DNA from 3 places in the Mesorhizobium sp. USDA 4132 genome. Region 1 is predicted to be linked to each of the others. Evidence: riboswitches for the same ligand, from Rfam matches in the RefSeq annotation. Region 1 holds a riboswitch; each other region holds the start of a gene.

Region 1 (4,755 bases):
GGCGGCGATGGCGCCGGCGAGATAGGTCTTGGCGATCGCAACCGCGTCAGCCGCCGAAGCGCCCTTGGCGAGTTCGGCGGCAATTGCGCTCGAGAGCGTGCAGCCGGTGCCGTGGGTGTTGCTGGTCGCGGTGCGTCTGCCCTCGAACCAGTGGATGCCGGTGGCGTCCGCCAGCACATCCGGGCTGTCTTCGCTCTCCAGATGACCGCCCTTCACCAGGACTGCCTTGGGCCCGATCTTCAGCAGCCGCTCAGCCTGGGCCGCCATCTCTTCGCGGGTCGTGGCGACCGTCTCGCCGAGCAGCGCCGCGGCTTCGGGCAGGTTGGGGGTGACGACGGTGGCGAGCGGCATCAGCTTGTAGGTGACGGCATCCACCGCATCGAGCGCCAGCAGCGGCGAACCGCCCTTGGCGATCATCACCGGATCGAGCACGATCGGCACGGTATCGCGATAAGGGTGCAGCACGTCGGCAACCGCCTCGGCGATCTCGGCATTGGCGATCATGCCGATCTTCACCGCATCGACGCGCACGTCGAGAAAGATGGTGCGGATCTGGTTTGCGACGAAGGCGGCGGGCACCGCATGCACGCCGGTGACCCCTTGGGTATTCTGGGCGGTCAGCGCGGTCAGCGCCGCCATGCCATAGGTGCCGCGGGCCGCAAAGGTTTTCAGATCCGCCTGGATGCCGGCGCCGCCGGAAGGGTCCGAACCGGCGATCGACAGGACGTTTTTGATGCTCATGCGCGTGCCCTTTCGATTTCCGCGGCAATTCGGCGGGCGGCGGCTTCCGGATCGGGCTGGCCGCAGATGGCGGACACGACCGCGAGGCCCTTTGCGCCGGCGGCGAGTGCCGGGCCGGCATGTTGCGCCTTGACGCCGCCGATCGCGACTGCCGGAACCGGCGCCATGGTGACGATGCGCGCAAGCCCGTCGAAACCGATCGGTTGTTTATGGTCGGGCTTCGTATTGGTCGCAAACACCGGACCGATGCCGACATAATCGACGATCGACGAATCCACTCGCCGCGCCAGGTCCTCGGTCTCGACCGAAAGGCCGAGGATCATGCCATGGCCGGCACGCTGCCGCGCTATCACTGCCGCCATGTCGCTCTGGCCGACATGCAGGCCTTCGGCGCCGATCGCGATTGCTGCCTCCACGTCGTCGTTGATGATCAGGGGCACGCCGGTTCCGGAAAGTACCGCCTTCAGCGCCCGGCCGGTTTCGATCATTTTTGCCGTGTCCGCCTGCTTGTCGCGCAGCTGGACCATGGTGGTGCCGCCGGCGACGGCAAGCCTTGCCGTCTCGACCATGCCGATCTCGCGGCAGAGATCGGGATCGAGGACGAGGTAGACGGAAAGGTCGAAGGTTTTGGTCATGCTGCGACGACCCTTGCCTGGGCATCGAGCGTCTCGCCGGTCAGCGCCGCGAGGCGGTCGAGGAAGATCGGCGAGAAGAAGCCGGGACCGGAGGCGGTGAAGGCCGCTTCCTCGCCCGCGACCGCGAACATCGCGAGTGCGGCGACCGTCGCCTCGAAGGGATCGTCCGTGCTTGCCGCAAAGGCGCCGACCAGGCAGGTGAGCGAGCAGCCGAGCGCGGTCACCCGCGGCATCAGGGCGGAGCCGCCGAGGATGCGGACCGAACGCCGGCCGTCGGTGACGAAATCCACCTCGCCGGTAACAGCCACCACGCAGGCCTGCTGCCGGGCGATGGCGATGGCCGAGCTTTCGGCTGCCGCGACGCTGTCGCCGCTGTCGACGCCATGGCCGCTCGACTGGCTGCCGGCCAGCGCGATGATTTCCGAGGCGTTGCCGCGAATGACCGTGGGCCTCAGTTCCATCAGCTCGGCGAGTGCGGCGCGGCGATAGGCGGTGGCGTAATGGGCGACGGGGTCGAGCACCCATGGCTTGCCGGCGTTTGTGGCGGAGGCGGCCGCGGCCTTCATGCCGGCCAGGAAGTCCGGCGACAGGGTGCCGATATTGACCGTCAGGGCCGCAGCGATGCGGGCGAACTCGCCGGCTTCTTCCTTGGTATGCACCATGGCGGGCGAGGCGCCGGCCGCCAGCATCACATTGGCGGCGATATTCATCGCCACGAAATTGGTGATGTTCTGGACGAGCGGGTTTTTCGCTCGCATTGCCGTCAGCAGCTGGCCGGGGGTCTCTGCAAGGGTCCCAAGGGGCATTGTCGTCTGCATGTCTGCCTCGTTCGGCGGGGCAGGCGCAGGGCGCAATGTTGAACGCCCGGACGACTCCCTCCGCCAGCATGATCTGGTTCAGGTTCTAAGGGTGCTTCTCAGCCCGGTTTTGCCGGACGCCCCTGTCTTCACCATGGCTTACAGCAAAGATAATGCGCTTCGCCAGTGATTTTTTCTGATTTTGGGCCTTGCAGCTCTAGTCGCTAGAGGTTGTAGAGACGGGGCTCGATCCAATGGGAATGAGACGATGAGCACCACCACGCAGGCACGATACAAGGTTGGCGGCATGGATTGCGCCAGCTGCGCGACGAAGATCGACACCGCGGTTCGCCGCATGCCGGGCGTCGAGGACGTGTCCGTTTCGGTTGCGTCGGGCACGATGACGGTGAAGCACGACGGGTCCGGCGATCTCGGCGCGATCGAGAAGAAGGTCGTGGGGCTTGGGTATTCGCTCAGGGCGCTGGGTCAGAAGGCCGGTGAGGATGCGCGGCGGCGCGGTGTCGAGGGCTTACCCCCCTCTGCCCTGCCGGGCATCTCCCCCTCAAGGGGGGAGATCGGCCAGCCGCACGACCACCATCACGCCCACGACGGCGGGCACGATCATTCCCACCACGACCGCGGCACGACGGAAATCGAAGGCCTGCACGGCCATGATCACGGGCCGATGGATGGGCCGTGGTGGAAATCCGCCAAGGGCCGCCTGACCATCCTGGTCGGCATTGCGTTGGCGGTGGCTTACGGGATCGGCCATCTCCTCCCGGCCTATGACACCTATATCTTCACCGCCGCAATGCTGATCGGCCTCGTGCCGATCGCCCGCCGCGCCATTATGGCAGCACTCGCTGGCACGCCGTTTTCGATCGAGATGCTGATGACGATCGCCGCCGTCGGCGCCGTTGTCATCAATGCGTCGGAAGAGGCCGCCGCCGTGGTTTTCCTCTTCCTCATCGGCGAATTGCTGGAAGGGGTCGCGGCCGGCAAGGCGCGCCAAAGCATCCAGAGTCTGACGGCGCTGGTGCCGAAAAACGCGCTGCTCGAAGAAAACGGCCAGACCCGCGAAGTACCGGCCGATCGCCTTGCCGTCGGCGCGATCATCCTCGTGCGTCCCGGCGACCGCATTTCGGCGGACGGCGTCATCATCGCCGGCGAGAGCGCGATCGACGAAGCGCCGGTGACGGGCGAAAGCACGCCGGTTGCCAAGGGCATCGACGACGCGGTTTTTGCCGGCACGATCAACGGCGATGCCGCCTTGCGGATTCGCGTCACCGCGGCTGCCGAGGACAACACCATCGCCCGCGTCGTGCGGCTGGTCGAGGAGGCGCAGGAGAGCAAGGCCCCGACCGAGCGCTTCATCGACCGGTTCTCGCGGTATTACACGCCGGGCGTCGTGGTGGTTGCGGCTCTGGTCGCCATCCTGCCGCCGCTTATGGCCGGTGCGTCCTGGAGCGAGTGGGTCTACAAGGGCCTGGCGATCCTGTTGATCGGCTGCCCCTGCGCGCTGGTCATCTCGACGCCTGCCGCAATTGCCGCATCGCTCTCGTCAGGCGCCCGCCGCGGCCTGCTGATGAAGGGTGGCGCGGTGCTGGAGACGCTCGGCAAGATCACAGCCGTCGCGCTCGACAAGACCGGCACGCTGACGGCCGGCAGGCCCCAGGTGACCGATGTAATCGCCTTCGGCCGCAATGCGGAAGACGTGCTGCGCTTTGCCGCCGCGCTCGAAACGGGCTCCAGCCATCCGCTCGCCGTCGCTATCCTTGCCAAGGCTGCCGATGATGAGGTCGAGATTCCGACCGCGACGGATGCCAGGGCGCTCGGCGGCAAGGGTGTCACGGCGACGGTCGAAGGCCAGGAGGTGTTTTTCGGTTCGCCCAAGGCAGCGGCCGAGCGGGTCTCGCTGCCGATGGCGCATTCCCGCCGGATCACCGGCCTCAACGACGAGGGCAAGACCGTCTCGGTGCTGATCGTCGGCGGGGTCCTGGCCGGTGCCATCGCCATGCGCGACGAACCGCGTCCCGACGCTAGGGCCGGTCTGAAGGCGCTGACCGATGCCGGCATCAGGACCGTGATGCTGACCGGCGACAATGCCCGCACCGCGACCGCGATCGGCAAGGATCTCGGCATCGAGGTGCGTGCCGAGCTGATGCCGGAAGACAAGAGCCGCATCGTCGGCGAGCTGAAAAGCGAGGGTTACGTGGTCGGCAAGGTTGGCGACGGCATCAACGACGCCCCGGCACTCGCTGCCGCCGATGTCGGCATCGCGATGGGCGGCGGCACCGACGTGGCACTGGAAACCGCCGATGCCGCAACGCTGCACGGCCGGGTCGGCGACATCGCCGCGATGATCGCGCTGTCGAAGCGGACGATGCGCAACATCTACCAGAACATCTCGATCGCGCTCGGCCTGAAGGCGGTCTTCCTGGTGACGACCATCCTTGGCATCACCGGATTGTGGCCAGCGATCCTCGCGGACACCGGGGCGACGGTGCTGGTGACGATCAATGCGTTGCGGCTGCTGCGGGTGAGGAGCTAGGCACCAGCCCGCGGGAGATTGCGCAAGACAT
Region 2 (8,546 bases), on a different contig from region 1:
CCGCAATCTCGTGCGCTTCGGCGTCGGTTCGCTCCGCTGGACGATGTTCCGGGATATCGTCCGCCTCGGCGCTGCCGCGGCGATCAATTCCGTTCTCACCAATGTGACCATCGGCATTGCCACGGCTCTGGTCGCGACCAAGGCGGGTGTTTCGGCTGTGGCTGGTTTCGGTACCGGCGCGAGGCTCGAATATCTGCTGATCCCGGTAATCTTCGGCATCGGTGCGCCGATGGTGGCGCTGGTCGGCACCAACATGGGCGCCGGCCAGAAAGACCGGGCGATGCGCATCGCGTTCACCGGTGCTGCGATCGCTTTCGTCATCACCGAGGTGATCGGCCTGATCGCCGCGATCTTCCCGGTCGCGTGGATTTCGCTGTTCAGCGAGGAGCATGGAGCGATCGATGCGGGCGTTGCCTATTTGCAGATCGTCGGGCCGGTTTATGGTTTCTTCGGCGGCGGGTTGGCGCTCTATTTTGCCTCTCAAGGCGCGGGCCAGCTACTCTGGCCGCTTGCCTGCGGTTTTCTGAGACTCGCCATTGCAGGTCTCGGGGGCTGGCTGGCGCTGGAATTTACCGGATCGCTCAACGGTTTGTTCTTCGCGCTGGCAGTTGGTCTGGTCGCCTATGGCGGGATCCTGTTCCTCGCCATCCGCTCCGGTGTCTGGTTCCGCGGAAAGGCTGCCTGATCAGCCGGAAAGAAATTCGGCGAGTGCGGGAATATCGCGCCGGGCGAGGAATTCCTCGACCGGCGCCTGCAGCAGGATTTGGCCGTGGTCGATGAAGATCGCATGGTCGGCCAACCGGCCAACTTCATCCGGATCGTGGGTTACGACCAGCACCGTATTGCCCGTCTCGCGATGCAGGTCGATGAGCAGGCTGGCCATCGAAAGCCTGAGCCCGGGATCGAGGGCCGCGAACGGCTCATCCATCAGCAGAACCGGCTTTTTACGCACCAGAGCCCGGGCGAACGCGGCACGCTGCCTTTCGCCGCCGGAAAGCGTCCCCGGCATCCGTTTCTCAAAACCGCTCAGGCCCACGCGTTCCAGCGCCTGCGATATCGCGGCCCGGTCACTGCCGGAAAGCTTCAGCGACGGGCTGATGCCGAGGCCGATATTGGTGGCGAGGTTCAGATGGGCGAAGAGGTTATTATCCTGAAAGACCAGCGATAAGGGACGCTCGGAGGGATGTTTCTCCGTCACGTCCTCGCCGGCGATCAGGATACGGCCGCGATCGGGCGTCTCGAAGCCGGCAACGAGGTTGAGGAAGGTCGATTTGCCGGAGCCGGACGGGCCGGTAATCGCCGTCACGGCGCCGGCCGGCAAAGCGCAGTCGAAGCGGAATTCCTTGGTGCCGAGCTTCAGTTCAACCTTATCCAGCGCGATGCCGTCAGTCATGGCTCGTTTCCTTGCGGCCAGCCGTGCCGATCATCGTCAGCGTCAGGCAGATGATGCCGAGGATGAGCGCCAGTCCGTCCGCGTCATTGGTTCGATAGCTGGATAGCCGGCTATAGACAAGCCAGGGGAGGGTGGTGAGCTCGCTGGAGCCGAACAGCGCCACCGCGCCGAGATCGCCCAGCGACAGCGCCATGGCGAAGGACAGCGCCGTCAGCAGCGGCCTTGCCAGAACCGGCAGGTCGATCCTCCATGCCCGTGAAAAGCCGGAAAGGCCGAGGCTTGCCGACAGCCTGCCTGTCCGCTTGCGATGGGTTTCGACGGCCGGGGCCAAAACGCGCATCACGAAGGGAAGCGCCATCAGCATGTTGATGATCGCCACCAGCGCCGGGGCGAAGCGCGCCACATCGCCGAACGGGCGCAGCATCAGGAACCAGCCGGTACCGAGCACGACCGGCGGAACGAGCAGCACCAGCGAGGACATCCCACCCAAGGACAGGGAAAACGCCCTGGCCGTTCCGGCGGGCCTCTTCATGTCGGCTATTGCCCCGCGTCCGGCAATGATAGCCAGGGAGGTCAGGACGGCAAGCAGGCCTGCGGAAAGCGCGATCGTGAAACTGGTCCAGGCGGCGCGCAGGAAGGCGGGGCTAGTGGCGAGGCTCCAGAGATTGGCCTGGGCGCCGGCACCGACGATCGAGGCAAGCGGCAGGAGCAGGAATATCGTTGCAAGCAGGATAGACAGCACATCCCAAAGCCGTGCGGGCAAGGTCCGGCCATCGAACCGGCGTGTCGCCCGGCCGGCCGTGATGCCAGCGTCGTCAGGGGCTGGAAACAGCGAAATCCCAATCAGGACCAGCGCCGTCATGCCGATCTGCAGCAGCGACAGCGCTATGGCGCGGGGCGGATCGAAATCGAAACGCAGCGACTGGTAGATCGCCACTTCGAGCGTGGTCGCGGCCGGCCCGCCGCCGAGCACCAGGACGAGCGTGAAGCTCGTGGCGCAGAGCATGAAGATCAGGCCGGCAATGCCGGGGATGACGCGCCACGCCGCCGGCCACTCGATGAAACGGAAAACGGAGAAGGGTTTCATCCCGAGGCTGGAGGAGAGCAGCCAGTATTCCGCCGGCAGGCGCTCCAGCGCGGCAAGCAGCAGTCTCGCGGCGAGCGGCAGGTTGAAGAACACATGTGCGAGCAATATGCCGGAAAGCCCGTAAATGCTGACCGGATGTTCTAAGCCGAGTTTCAATAGCAGGCTGTTCATCACCCCTTGCCGGCCCCAGATGCCGATCAGGCCGAGCGCGCCGATCAGCACCGGCAGGCCCATCGGCAATGCCATGAGCCGGATGACCCATACACGGCCCGGAAAGCGCGGCCGGCGTGCAAGCGCGAGTGCGACGGGAAGGGCGAAGACGACCGACAGCAGTGTCGAAAGAACCGCCTGCAGAAGGGTGAAACGCAGGATCCGCCAGGTATAGGCGGTGAACAGCCGGCTTTGGGTGTTGCCGGTGTCCCAGGAGAGAAGGGCGGCAACCGCGATGCCGACGAAGAGGGCGATGCCGGCGATGCTCAGCAGCCCCCAACCTATCCCGCGTCTTCGCTCGGCCCTCGTCAGCATGGGATCAGTTCAGGCTCATGGCGGTCAGCCATTCGTCGATCCAGGCCTGCCGGTTCTTGGCCACCTCGTCCGACCCCATCAGGAAAGTTTTCGTCGGCTGCACCAGTTTGTTGAATGCGTCCGGGAGCGGCTGCGAGGTCTTGGCGGCTGGCATCATCCAGTTGGTGGTCGGGATGATGTCCTGGAAGGCCGGCGAAACCATGAATTTCAGGAACTGTTTCGCCAGATCCTTTTCCTTCGCCCCCTTCAACATACCGGCGACTTCGATCTGGATGTAATGGCCTTCGGAGAAGGAGGCAGCCTGGTAGCGGTCCGTCTTCTCCTCGATCACGTGATAGGCTGGCGAAGTCGTGTAGGAAAACACCATCGGCACTTCGCCCTTGGTGAACAGGCCATAGGCCTCCGACCAGCCTGGCGTAACGGTCAACACGCGTTTCCTGAGCTTGGCCCAGGCCTCCGGCGCCTGGTCGCCATAGACCGATTTCACCCAGAGGAGCAGGCCGAGGCCGGGTGTCGACGTGCGCGGGTCCTCGATGGCGATCTTCTGCGCCGGATCGCCGTCTACCAACTCCTTGAGGCTTCTCGGCGGGTTCTTCATCGCCTGGGTATCGTAGACAACGGCGAAATGGCCGTAGTCGTAGGGGATGAAGGTGTCGTCGCTGTAATTGCCGGGGACCTTGGCCGCGGCGGCGTCGAGCCCGTGCGGCTCGAACAGACCGGTCGCCTTCGCCTCGGAGATCAGGTTGGTATCGAGGCCGAGCACGATATCGGCGTCGGTGCCTTTGCCTTCCAGTTTCAGGCGGGTCAGAAGCGCCACACCGTCGGCGACGCCGACGAAATTGAGCTTGCAGGCGCAGGTCTTCTCGAAGGTTTCCTTGACCTTGGGCCCTGGACCCCAATCAGAGATGAAGCTCTCATAGGTGTAGACGGTCAGCGTCTTTTGCTGCGCTTCGGCCGGCGCGGAAAGGGAAAGGGCGGCAGCGGCCGCGAATATCGAAAGAATGGTGCTGCGCATCAGCGTCTCCTCGTTTGGTGACAAAGGGGAATAGGCGCTGATGAAGAGCCGTCTAATCCCTCCGCCGGTGTTAACCGGATCAGGTTCCGCGGGTTGGCCAGAGGCCTCTCAGCCGCACCAAAACGTGCGGCACCCCGTTAGAGCAGGATCAGATTTAGCGGCGAGGCGAATGGCTGGCAAGAGGCGGTCTGCGGCCGGCTCAAGGCGCATTCGGCGGGAGCAACATGGCTCGGTGATTCATTGCTCAGTGGTTTTGCGGAAACACTTTCAGTTCACGCGGGACGATGGCCATGCCGCCGAGCCGATTGGCAACGGCGTAGTCGATCGTCTTCTCAACTACGTCAGGCATAACCGGTTTGGTGAGGACGCCGAGCGAGCCTTTGACACCGTCCTCCACATCCTCCGGATTACCGGTCATGAAGACGACGGTGATGCCATATTGCTCGGCAAGCTCCCGGCCGATCTCCGGGCCAGTCCGGCCGTCCGAAAGATTGACATCGACCAGGGCGATATCGGCATAGGCGGCGAGCGCCAGGGCGTGTTTGCGGGCATTGGCAAAACCAGCGACTTTCAGGCCCATGGCTTCGATCGTCTCGGCAACATCGAGCGCGATCAGAAACTCGTCTTCGACAATCATAACTCTTTGATTCATCGCCTCAGTGGCCAGCCGACGACGCGTAACATTTGTCAGCATTGGATGTCCCCATTCGGTTGATCGGTTCCGGGCAGGCCGATCCGTCCCCGGGACATTTCGACCAATGTTCACACCCAGAACGCCCCGCGACATCATATGTTCCGCTCCGCGACAAATATTTTTTCAGCTAACTATTTGTTAAGCTTAACAAATCGCAAATTAGCCTTCAATTTCCTCACGCAGCATTTCGAGTTCCAGCCATTCTTCTTCCATTTTGCTGATGCTTTGGCGCAGCTTTTCCATCTCCGCGGCCAGTTTGTTGAAGGCCGCGGGATCCTTGGTGAAGAGGTTGGGGTCGGCCATCTTCTTCTCGCGGGCGACGATCTCGGCTTCGGCTTTCGCCATTTCCTTAGGCAGGTTCTCGAGCGCGAATTTCTGCTTGAAGGAAAGTTTGCCTTTGCCCTTGGACGTGCCGGAAACCGAAGCCGCGGTATCGGTTTTTGCCCTGTCAGCTTTTTCCGTGCGGCGCCTTTCCTCCAACGCACCCTTCCGCTGCGCCAGCATATCCGTGTAGCCGCCGGCATATTCGATCCAGCGGCCGTCCGGTGCGTCCGGATTGGCGGGGGCGATGGTTGAGGTCACGGTGCGGTCGAGGAAGTCGCGGTCGTGGCTGACGAGGATGACGGTGCCGGAATAGCCGGCGACGATTTCCTGCAGCAGGTCCAGCGTCTCGATGTCGAGGTCGTTGGTCGGTTCGTCCAGTATCAGTAGGTTGGAAGGCCGCGCCATGATGCGGGCGAGCATCAGCCGGGCGCGCTCGCCGCCCGACAGGTTCTTGATCGGCGTCCTGATCTGCTCCGGCTGGAACAGGAAGTCCTTCATGTAACCTGCGACATGCCGCTGCTCGCCGTTGACAAGCAGCGTCTCGCCGCGTCCGTCCGTCAGATAGTGGGACAGCGTGTCCTCGGGGTTCAGATCCTCGCGCTTCTGGTCGAGCGTGGCGATTTCGAGGTTGGTGCCGAGTTTGACGGTGCCGGTGTCAGGCGCCAGCTGGCCGGTCAGCATCTTCAGCAGCGTGGTCTTGCCGGCGCCGTTCGGGCCGACGAGACCGATGCAGTCGCCGCGATGCACGCGGATCGAGAACGGCGCGACGATGATCCGCTCGTCGTAGCTCTTGGTGATGTTTTCGGCCTCGATGACCAGCTTGCCGGATTCGCGGCCCTCGCTGACGCTCGCCTGCACCGTGCCCTGCGGCCCCTTGTGGCCACGGTAATTGCCGCGCATCGTCTGCAATTCGCCGAGGCGGCGCATGTTGCGCTTGCGGCGGGCGGTGACGCCGTAGCGCAGCCAGTGCTCCTCGCGCTCGATTGCCTTGCCGAGCTTGTGCTGCTCCAGCTCTTCCGCCTCCAACACCTCGTCGCGCCAGGCTTCGAATTCGCCGAAACCGCGGTTGAGGCGTCGTGATGTACCGCGATCGAGCCAGACGGTGGCATTCGAGACTTTTTCGAGGAAGCGCCTATCGTGCGAGATCACCACGAGCGCGCTTCTCGTCTTGCGCAACTCGTCTTCCAGCCATTCGATGGTCGGCAGGTCGAGATGGTTGGTCGGCTCGTCGAGCATCAGGATGTCCGGCTCGGGCGCCATGACCCGGGCAAGTGCTGCGCGTCGGGATTCTCCGCCGGAGAGCGTGTTCGGGTGTTCCTGGCCGGTGAGGCCCAGATGTTCGAGCAGGTAGGTGACGCGATAGGGATCGTCGCCCGGGCCGAGGCCCGCTTCGGCATAGGCCTGCACCGTCGAATAATCGGCGAAATCCGGCGCCTGTTCGAGATAACGGATGGTCGAGGAGGGATGGCGGAACACCTCGCCCGACTGGGGCTCGACCATGCCTGCGGCGATCTTCATCAGCGTCGATTTGCCGGAACCGTTGCGGCCGACAAGGCAGATGCGGTCGCCCGGCTCTACCTGCATGCCGGCGCCGGCGAGAAGCGGCGCGCCGCCGAAGCTCAGGAAAATATCGTCAAGTTTCAGAATTGGGGGCGCCAACAGTCAGGCTCCTGTAAAGTCGTGGGGGCGGGCAAGGATCATCGCCCTGCCTTTCCTCAAATGGAATTCCACCCGGCCTTCTGCAACGTTCGAGACGGTGCGCGAGGAGCCGAAGGGGAGTGAGAAGTTGTCGAGCGGATAACGTGCGCCGATGATATCGAGCCCTTCAAGGTCGGAAAAACCGATGACCGAAAACAGCGAACCCTTCGGCAGATCCAGTGTCCTTGTGCCCGGCAGCAGCGGCACGGCCTCCTCGTCACCCGACGTCAGCAGGATGTCGAGGTCGCGTTCGGCCAGGCTCATGGCGTGAAAGAGATGCTGAAGCGCGTGGTCGCTGCGCTCGCCGCCGAGCGCGCCGGCCAAGATCAGCCTTGTCGCGCCGCGTTCGATGGCTTCGGCCGTCGCGATCTCGCCGTCCGTCTCGTTCTTGGCCGGCGGAAAGGCCTGCCGCGCGACCTGCGGGAACTGCGCGATCAGCGCGGCATCCGAGGAATCGAAATCGCCGACCCAGAGTTCAGGCTTCACGCCGAGTGCTGACGCATGGCGCATGCCGCTATCGGCCGCAATGAAGCGGCTGCCGGCGATCGTCTCCCGCAGGCGATCGGTGACGCGCAAGTTGCCGCCGAGCAGAATGGTGAAGGTCGAATGGGTCATGCGCATTGCCCATAGCGCAAAGCCGGTGGAAAGGGAAAGCTGTTGCACCGCCTCGGGCGAGCTTTTAGTTTGCGGCGCGTTCACCGATCAGGATCACGAGATGCAGTTTCAGGGTACAGCGGACTATATTGCCGACAAGGATCTGATGGTGGCGGTCAACGCCGCGATCCGGCTCGAACGTCCGCTGCTGGTGAAAGGCGAGCCCGGCACCGGCAAGACAGAGCTTGCGCGGCAGGTGGCCGCCGCCCTCGGGCTCGATCTGATCGAGTGGAACATCAAGTCCACCACCAAGGCCCAGCAGGGGCTCTACGAATACGACGCTGTCTCGCGGCTGCGCGACAGCCAGCTCGGCGACGAACGCGTCCACGACGTGGCCAACTACATCCGCCGCGGCAAGCTATGGCAGGCCTTTGCCGCCGACAGGAAGCTCGTCCTATTGATCGACGAGATCGACAAGGCCGACATCGAGTTCCCGAACGACCTGCTGCAGGAACTCGACCGCATGGAATTCCATGTCTACGAGACCGGTGAAATGGTGCGCGCCAAGGTCCGGCCGATCGTCATCATCACCTCCAACAACGAAAAGGAACTGCCGGACGCCTTCCTGCGCCGCTGTTTCTTCCACTATATCCGCTTCCCGGACGTGGATACGCTCGCCCGCATCGTCGAGGTCCATTATCCCGGCATTAAGCAGACGCTGGTGCGCAATGCGCTCACCCAATTCTACGAAATCCGCGAGATGCCGGGGCTGAAGAAGAAGCCCTCGACCTCCGAAGCGCTCGACTGGATCAGGTTGCTGGTCTCCGACGATGTCGATCCGTCGGACCTGCGCGGCGACGTCAAGAACGCGCTGCCGAAGCTGCATGGCGCTCTCCTCAAGAACGAGCAGGACGTGCATCTCTTCGAGCGGCTGGCCTTCATGGCGCGGCGGGAAAGATGACGCCCGATGCCTTCAAGGTGCTGATCTACGCCGTCTGGCAGAATAGGTTGCTGGTCTTCGACGAGCCGGACTATCCCGATCAGTGGCTGCAGGTGCCGGGCGGTACGATCGAGCCTGGGGAAGCGCCGGATATCGCCGCCGCCCGTGAATTTTACGAGGAGACGGGTCTTGCTGTCGATGTTCCGCTGCATCCGCTCATGGTTCACGATTACCGTTTCCAGAAGGATGGCAGCGAGATCTGCCATCGCCGGCATT
Region 3 (8,546 bases), on a different contig from region 1:
AGACCGTGATCTCGGCATCATGAAAAGCACTGGCACGCCCGAGCGGAAAATGGAAAGCTTCCGAGAGGATTTCGCCGGTTTCCGCATGCCTGAGGCGTGCCACCGTCACATCGTGGGAAGGTGGGCCGAAACGATAGGCATGGTTCGCGTCGAAAAAGGCGCCGAACAGGTCGGTCGAAGCGATGCTCGCGCTGCTTCCGGCTTTAAGCGTCAGATCGCGGCGGCCCGATACGACCGGCATCCTGCCCTCCCGCAGGCAAGCGATCTCCAGAACCGCCGGCAGATCGTTCGGCGTTTCGTTGATAAGATGAACATCCAGCCCATTGGTGCTCTCGTCGGCAAACACGACCTGGATCGGCCGGAAGGCGCGCTTCAGCGCAAACCAGGCCGGTTTCGGCCTGCCGTCGACGTCAACGACGCCCCAACCGGGGCCGGGCATGACATCCTGGAAGGTGAAGGCGAGCGCACCGTTGCAGGTCGAGCCCGGCCGCCGCCATTCGGCGAAAGCCGCCTCCATCACTTCGCCGGTCACGGCACGGGAAAGAGCGAGGTACCGTTCGGGCTGCTGCGCTCTCAGTGCCACGGGATCGACACCGTAGAGCGTGCCCAGATAATGGTCGCGCACGTCTTCGAAATCCCAGTCAGCTCCGGTGTCGCGCGGGATGCCGGCCTTGCCGCCGGCGAGGGTTTCCGACGCGGAGAGGTTGGAGAAAGCCAGGCACTCGGCTGCGAAACGGACGTTTGCCCGTCGTGCATCTTCGAGCGGCCGCTTGTAGGCCCCGACACCGTAATAATGGGCGACACCCGCATTCGGATAAAAAGGCAATGCGCCGCCTGAAGGGGAATTGGCCACATAGGGGAGATCCGGCCGGCACTCGCTGGCGAAAGTGCCAAGGATCTCTTCGCAGAGTGGACCTTTCCAGATGCGTTCCGGCAGGCCGAGCATCGCGCCCTGCTGATAGACCTCGCTGCCGCCGCAAAGGACCGCAAGCGATGGCGAGGCTTGTGTCGCCGCCAGGAACTGCTCGACCTCGGTTTTCACGTGAATCATGAAATCCGGATCGCCGGCGGGATAGTCGAAATTGGCGAACATCAGGTCCTGCCAGACCAGCAGGCCGAGTTCGTCGCACAGCGCGAAGAATTCCGGGCTTTCATAGGTCGCGATGCCCGGAATGCGGATCATGTTCATGCCCGCTTCCTTCGCGAGCCTCAGCCAGGGTTCGTAGCTCGCGCGGTCGCCGGGTAGCTTTGCGATGTCGGCGGAAGTCCAGACGGCACCGCGGCAGAACATTTTCCGACCGTTGACGACAACGGCGAAGTCATTGCCATCGGTGCCGCGATCGACCGTCAGGCTCCGAAAGCCGGTGCGGACGATCGGGAACTCCTTGTCCTCGATCTTGAGTGTCACGTCATATAGTGCCGGCTCGCCATGGGTATGCGGCCACCAGGGTTTTATCTCCGGCAGGCAAAGCTCGGCCGAATATCGTCTGCCGTCGTTCGCGAAGCGCGCCTCGGTGCCGTTGCAGACAAGCCGGAAATCAAGGGTTGGTCCGTCGAAAGCAAAGCCGACATTCAAAATGCCTGTTCCGCTTCCATCGAGCGTCGCCGAAACCGCAAACTCCCTCTTCTCTCCCGCGGGGAGAAGGTGGCCTGTGGGACCGGACGAGGGGGGCGAAGCCAAGCGGCTATCGTTGGCACGCATCACCGAAACCGGCCGCCAGGGCCCCACCGCATGAATTTCGGGGCTCCAACCGGGCATGAAGCCCAGCGCGGTGGTGCGGATCAGCCGAAGCCCCTGCTGGTTCATCAGCCGCGGCCGCCAGCGGGCGCGAGGCCCGGTCCTGGCCAGATGCTGTCTCAAGGCCCGAAAGCAGATCGCCAGCGTTTCCGTGCCGGTCAACTCGACCGCAACGTCGTGGCTTTCGAACATGCTGGCCGAGGACAGGATAGGCGTCTCGTCGAGAAACACCTCGGCCACCGTCGCAAGCCCCGCAAACCGCAGGATTGCGGATCCGGGCGTCTCGCCGGCAAGCGAGCGGCGATACCAGGCATCCTTGTCGATCAGCGGCTCGGGATTGTTGCGGTCGAAGCGGCCTGCGGTTTCCAGGGCGGCGGCGACCGTGCCCGGCACCATGGCTGGCAGGTATTCCAGATCCGAAGGAAGGTCGGCCGGCAGGGTGTAGGCGCCTGGCTCCGTTAACGTCAAAGACCAGCCTTCGGCAAGAAGGCTGGTCTTTGACCCGATCGGAATAAGAAGGCTCACGCGGCCTCGCGGGTCTGGGTCAGCGTCGAGGCCAGGTCGCGCATCAGCAGGTCCCAGGCATCAGCGGCCGGATCGAGCGCGGTCGCGAGTGGCTCGAACTTCTTGCGGGTGAGGGCGCGGGCAAGCTGGAACTGGGTGGATTTTGCCACTTCCGAAATCTTCAGCGCCTGCTGCTCGGACTGAGCGAACGCGTTGGGGTTCAGCCATGCGAGATGGCTCGCCAGCAGCTCGAAATTGGCGCCGAACTGGCGGAGCGTGTTGAACGCATATTTGTGGAAGAAGCCAAAATCCCTGTCGGCAATCCGCTCGACCTGCTCTGGAAAAACTTTCGCAAAGGCACGGATCGGATTGTCCTCCGGCCGCCGGGCAAAATGATGCCTGAGCAGTTTCCATGCGGTCTCGCGAATTTCCCTCGCCTCCGGATAGGCCGCCGGAAACTTGGCGAATTCCGTATAAGGCAGGAAGGGCAGCGCGTCCGGGGCCGCGTTCAACTGGAACAGGCCATCGAAATCTTCGCCGGAAAGGGTGAAGAAGCCGCCGTTGTGGAAATAGTCGAGCCCGCGGCTTTCGAGGTCGAGCCGGTTGATGGCCACCGTCGTCTTGCCGTGCTCCTGGCGATAGGCGACGCCGCGCGTATCGGGCAGATAAAAGCTGTCGAGTTCGACCAGCGTCAGCCGGCCGCGGCGGATCTGCTCCGCGACATGCCGTTCCGGCCGGTCGAAGATCGCCAGTTCGGTCACGCGAATGCCGAACAGGGTTTCGAGATCCTCCAGCGGCACCTTGAAGAAGGTGAACTGGTCGCCTTCGAAATCCTGGGTCAGGGTGAAACCAAGCATCGCTTCCGGCGGCAGGCCCTGCGCCGAAAGCACTTCGATCCACAGATCGACGTAACAGTTCGTCTCCGGCCACATGTGCTCGGCTGAATGCAGCGCATGCGTCGTGTAGTTGCCCGGATCGAGCGCGGGAAACACCGCCGTCATGGGATCAGCCCCAGAGCGTGGCACGGACGTGTTCCGGCCACTCCTTCACGTCCAGACCGTGGGTGTGGAAAAGCGCGAGCGCAATTCGTTCCAGGCCGAAACCGACGCAGGCCGTATGCGCGACGCTGCCGTCTTCCAGGTTGAGGCCCCATTTCAGGCCGAAACTGTCCTGGTGATAGTTGAAGCTCATGCAGGCGGTCGGCTGGGCAACGGAAGCGATGGGGATCAGCAGTTCGAACTTCAGGTTCTGATCGCGCTGGTTGTTGACCAGCATCTTGCCGGCGCGGCCGAAGAAAGGATCGTTGGCGATGTCGATGGTGACGTCGAGGCCGACGGACTTCATCATCTCGACGCCCCGGTCCATCCACAGCTGGCGGAAATCGGTCACGTGTTGTTCGGTCCCCATGCAGACATATTCGCGCATGCGGAAAAGCTGCTGGCGGGCCGGATCCTTGGAGGGCTCGTGGCGGAAGCAGTAGCTCTGCAGGTCGAAAAGACCGCCGCCGGCGGGCAGGTTGCCGCGGCGCGCGACGGTTGGGTAGAGCGGATAGCAGGCCGCCGGCGTCAGCACGATGTCGGTCGCTTCTTGGCCCTTGGTCCAGTCCTCCTCGCCGACTTCCATGCATTTCAGCAGGCTCATGTGGTCGAGTTCGTTGCCGCAGAACGAGTGAACCGTGCCGGCGAGCTGCGGAAAGCTCTTCATATAGCCGCTGGTCTCAAAGAAGGCACGGTTCATGCCCGGCGGGAAGCGCATCACCTCCGCACCGTCGGCACCGCCGACCTTGTCGATCAGCCGCTCGAAGGCGGCAATAACGTCTTCGAACTGGCCGCTGCGGCCATACAGTCCGTCGACGCCGGTCTCGATCAGCAGGCCAGCGTCGAACAGGCGGTCGAGAAAGGAAACTTGCAGATCCATGGATTCACCTCATTCTTTAAACGATTACATCTGAAGTGATGGGGCGTCAGCCGAGCAGGCTGGTGTCCGGTTTTTGAACGAGCAGCATGGTCGACGTATTGCCGAGAATGCGGTCGTTGGAAATCATCAGCTGGGCGGAGTGCGCGTCGCGAAGATGCCGTCCGAGACTATAGGGCGTACCGTTCTTGTAGCCCATGATGCCGCAGATGATCATCGTCTGGTTGATGATGGTCAGGATCGTCTCGGAAGAGGCGAGCTTGATATTGTTCATGGCGATCGAAAAGGCCATGGACGACAGTTTGTCGGGATCGTGTTTCGCATCCGCGTAGGTCTTGAGGCCCGACAGGATATTGCCCTTGAGCAGCTGCAGCAGGTTCGACGCTTCGGCGAGCCTCAGCGCGCCGGGCGGCTGGGTGCCGCCCGCCTTGCGGGCCGCGGCGCGCACGAAAGCCTGGGCGCGCAGGACCGCGTCGGCGGCAATGCCGTACCAGACAGCACTCCAGAGGAGATGCGAGGTAGCGAGCATCGACTGCGCCGCGATTTCGGCGAACGGTTTCGGGAAAATCTGGACCGAAGGTGCTTCGCCATTGAAGAGGAAGCCGTCGGAGCAGGTGCCGCGCATGCCGAGCGTATCCCAGTCGACGGTCTTCTGTAGGGTATATTGGCCCTGTTTGAAGACGGTCATGACCTGGTCGGTCGGGGCGGCCTTCTCGTTCGAGCGCGAGGTGATCATGATGACATCGGCGTGGGCGCCATAGGAAATCACCGTCGCGTCCTTGGTCAGCCGGCAGGTGTCGCCGTCGACCTCGATGGCGCAGATCGAGTTGCGCATATTGCCGCCGATGCCGGCCTCGGTCGTCGCGGAGGCGACGAGAAGCTGGCGGTCGGCGAGCTCGCGCATGAAATCCATGTGCCAGGCGCTGTCGGCCCCGTGCACCACGAGGCTCGAAACCTTGATCTGGTGCATGGCGAAAACCATGGCGCTCGAGGCACAGGACTGTCCCAGGATGGCGCAGACCTCGGCAATCTCGGTGATGGAAGCACCCTCGCCGCCGAATGCGACCGGGATCTGGATGCCGATGAGGCGCTCGGCCTTCATTGCATCGACCGCTTCGCGGGGGAAGCGGCCGTCATGGTCGACGCGTTCGGCGAATTCAGCCGCCACGGCCGCCACGCGGTGAGCGCGGGCGCTGAGGCTCATGTCGGCGGCAAAGACGGGAAGGTTCATCTCAGGCGGCCTCGGAGGCTTTCAAGATGTGGGAAACCGTCTGCTCGATCGCCGCGATGCTGGCGAAGGACTTGCGGTTCAAAAGGCTATCCGGGAATTCGATGTCGAAGGCCTCTTCCAGGCCCAGCATCAGCTGCACCGATGCGAAGGAGGAAAGCCCGGCTGCATAAAGATCGGCAGCGTCTTCCAGCTCCGTCACGGCGACCGGAAGGCCGCCCACCCGTGTCAGCAATCCGCGAATGGTCTCGTTCATCTCGACATCTCCCGATCGTTCGAATTCTGCGCTCATCGCTAGGGACGTTATCGCGCAAGATAGCATAAGATTCCGGTAATAAACGTCATCAATTTGGAGCTGCGGGATTCGTTAAAACTCGACCTATCGACGCAGGCAGGGACCGGCTTGACATGCGCGATCGGCAGGTTTCTGATGGCCGCATTCACCAGGGGGGTCCCGTCAAGGGGCTGAGATACTGCTGGTCGGGCCGGTTTGGCCGCCCGAGGCGCAGTGACCCGTTGAACCTGATCCAGTTCATACTGGCGTAGGGACGGTGCGAGCGCTGCGGCAGCGAGGGCGGGAAACCGTCCTTCGGATTCCAACGTGTTCTTCCATCATTCCAACTCTGGAACTGGGTCTCCAAACGTCAAACCTTGGAGCCTCGAACCATGAATATTGCGACCACCAAGCTCACCCCGGTCGTCACCACCGGCCCGCTTCCCGCCTCCACGAAAGTCCTGAAAGCGGGAACGATCCATCCGGACATCCGCGTGCCGATGCGGCAGATCGCATTGCATCCGACCTCCGGCGAACCTCCGGTGACCGTCTACGATTCCTCCGGCCCCTATACCGTCGAAGGTGCCGCGATCAGCATCGATGCCGGCCTGCCGCGCCTGCGCGAAGACTGGATTTCGGCCCGTGGCGATGTCGAGGCCTATGAGGGCCGGATCGTCAGGCCGGAGGACAATGGCTTCGTCTCCGGCGACCGGCTGACGCCGGAATTCCCGGTCCGCAACCAGCCTTTCAAGGCCAAGGCTGGCAGGGCCGTCACCCAGCTTGCCTATGCGCGGGCCGGCATCATCACGCCGGAGATGGAATTCGTCGCCATCCGCGAAAACCTCGGCCGGCAGGCGGCCAGGGAACCGCTCGTCCGCGACGGCGAAAGTTTCGGCGCCCATGTGCCGGATTTCGTGACGCCGGAATTCGTTCGCCGCGAAGTCGCGGAAGGCCGGGCGATCATTCCCGCCAACATCAACCACCCCGAATCCGAACCGATGATCATCGGTCGGAATTTCCTGGTGAAGATCAATGCCAATATCGGCAATTCGGCCGTCACCTCGTCCATGGCGGAGGAGGTCGAGAAGATGGTCTGGGCGATCCGCTGGGGCGCCGATACGGTCATGGATCTGTCGACCGGCCGCAACATCCACAATATCCGCGACTGGATCATCCGCAATTCACCTGTTCCGATCGGCACGGTGCCGCTCTACCAGGCGCTCGAAAAGGTGAACGGCATTGCCGAGGACCTGACCTGGGAGGTCTATCGCGATACGCTGATCGAACAGGCGGAACAGGGCGTCGACTATTTCACCATCCACGCGGGCGTGCGGCTCGCCTATATTCCGCTCACCGTCAATCGCGTCACCGGCATCGTTTCCCGTGGCGGCTCGATCATGGCCAAATGGTGCCTGCATCACCACAAGGAGAGTTTCCTCTACGAGCACTTTGAGGAAATCTGCGACATCGCCCGCGCCTACGACGTCTCGTTCTCGCTCGGCGACGGTCTTCGCCCGGGTTCGATCGCCGATGCCAACGACGCGGCGCAGTTTGCGGAACTGGAAACGCTCGGCGAGCTGACGAAGATCGCCTGGGCGAAGGATTGCCAGGTGATGATCGAAGGCCCCGGCCATGTGCCGATGCACAAGATCAAGGCGAACATGGACAAGCAGCTCGCGGTCTGCGGCGAGGCGCCATTCTATACGCTCGGGCCGCTGACCACCGATATTGCGCCGGGTTACGACCACATCACGTCCGGCATCGGGGCTGCGATGATCGGCTGGTTCGGCACCGCCATGCTCTGCTACGTGACGCCCAAGGAACATCTCGGCCTGCCGGACCGCAACGACGTCAAGGTGGGCGTCATCACCTACAAGATCGCCGCGCATGCCGCCGATCTTGCCAAAGGCCATCCGGCCGCCCAGGTGCGTGACGACGCGCTGTCGCGCGCCCGCTTCGAGTTCCGCTGGGAGGACCAGTTCAACCTCTCGCTCGATCCGGAAACGGCCCGTTCGATGCATGACGAGACGTTGCCCAAGGAGGCGCACAAGGTGGCGCATTTCTGCTCCATGTGCGGCCCGAAATTCTGTTCGATGCGGATTTCCCACGATATCCGCGCCGAAGCGCAGAAAGAGGGTCTGGAAGCCATGGCTGCGAAATATCGAGATGGCGGTGACCTTTATATGCCGGTCGAGAAGGGATGATCAACTTCACGACCCCTGCCGGTCGCAGCCGGCAGGGGTCGCTCGAACGTCAGAGCGCCATGCCCCCCGACACCTCGATGCGCTGGGCATTGACCCAGCGGTTGTCCTCGGACAGCAGCGAGGCGACCATCGGGCCAATATCATCCGGCTCGCCGGCACGGCCAAGTGCGGTCATCTCGGCGACGCGCCTGTTGATCTCCGGGTTGTCGCGCACCATGCCGCCGCTGAAATCGGTCATGATCGCGCCGGGCGCCACCGTATTGACGGCAATGCCGCGGGCGCCAAGCTCCTTGGCCAGATACCGGGTCAGCACTTCGACCGCCCCCTTCATCGCCGCATAGGCGCCGCTGCCCGGAACGGTGATGCGGGTAAGCCCGGTGGAGAAGTTGACGATCCGGCCACCGTCGCGGATCAGCGGCAATAGCTTCTGGGTTAGAAAGAAGACGCCCTTGAAGTGAACATTGAAGAGCTCGTCCAGCTCCGCTTCGGTGGTCTTTTCGAAATCGCCATGATGCGACGTGCCGGCATTGTTGACGAGGAAATCGAATTTTTCAGCGCCGATCCCGGCCAGGGCTTCCTGCACCCGGCCGACGAACGCGTCGAACGACGCGACATCGCCGACATCGAGCTGCAGGGCGATCGCCCTGCGTCCCAGTTCGCCCGCCGCTGCGGTCGTGGCTGCTG

Evidence for each region. A riboswitch is a leader RNA that binds a small molecule or an ion and turns the genes downstream of it on or off. The one in region 1 is predicted to bind thiamine pyrophosphate.
Region 2: another riboswitch for thiamine pyrophosphate. It lies ahead of thiB (thiamine ABC transporter substrate binding subunit); the one in region 1 lies ahead of thiM (hydroxyethylthiazole kinase).
Region 3: another riboswitch for thiamine pyrophosphate. It lies ahead of thiC (phosphomethylpyrimidine synthase ThiC); the one in region 1 lies ahead of thiM (hydroxyethylthiazole kinase).

The regions. Positions count from the first base shown of each region.
Region 1 covers NZ_JBWCCP010000002.1:17,330-22,084, reverse strand. Annotated here, with positions in the region: gene thiD (bifunctional hydroxymethylpyrimidine kinase/phosphomethylpyrimidine kinase) at 1-741, opposite strand, end outside; gene thiE (thiamine phosphate synthase) at 738-1,376, opposite strand; gene thiM (hydroxyethylthiazole kinase) at 1,373-2,194, opposite strand; TPP riboswitch at 2,233-2,328, opposite strand; gene ACZ9IU_RS22840 (heavy metal translocating P-type ATPase) at 2,442-4,724, shown strand.
Region 2 covers NZ_JBWCCP010000001.1:4,220,885-4,229,430, reverse strand. Annotated here, with positions in the region: gene ACZ9IU_RS21145 (MATE family efflux transporter) at 1-685, shown strand, start outside; gene ACZ9IU_RS21140 (thiamine ABC transporter ATP-binding protein) at 686-1,393, opposite strand; gene thiP (thiamine/thiamine pyrophosphate ABC transporter permease ThiP) at 1,386-3,005, opposite strand; gene thiB (thiamine ABC transporter substrate binding subunit) at 3,010-4,020, opposite strand; TPP riboswitch at 4,060-4,167, opposite strand; gene ACZ9IU_RS21125 (response regulator) at 4,265-4,714, opposite strand; gene ACZ9IU_RS21120 (ABC-F family ATP-binding cassette domain-containing protein) at 4,874-6,697, opposite strand; gene ACZ9IU_RS21115 (thiamine diphosphokinase) at 6,701-7,357, opposite strand; gene ACZ9IU_RS21110 (AAA family ATPase) at 7,452-8,291, shown strand; gene ACZ9IU_RS21105 (NUDIX hydrolase) at 8,288-8,546, shown strand, end outside.
Region 3 covers NZ_JBWCCP010000001.1:4,412,866-4,421,411, reverse strand. Annotated here, with positions in the region: gene ACZ9IU_RS21925 (beta-mannosidase) at 1-2,263, opposite strand, end outside; gene ACZ9IU_RS21920 (DUF1839 family protein) at 2,260-3,243, opposite strand; gene ACZ9IU_RS21915 (amino acid--[acyl-carrier-protein] ligase) at 3,248-4,159, opposite strand; gene ACZ9IU_RS21910 (acyl-CoA dehydrogenase family protein) at 4,206-5,387, opposite strand; gene ACZ9IU_RS21905 (acyl carrier protein) at 5,389-5,640, opposite strand; TPP riboswitch at 5,820-5,951, shown strand; gene thiC (phosphomethylpyrimidine synthase ThiC) at 6,051-7,862, shown strand; gene ACZ9IU_RS21895 (SDR family NAD(P)-dependent oxidoreductase) at 7,912-8,546, opposite strand, start outside.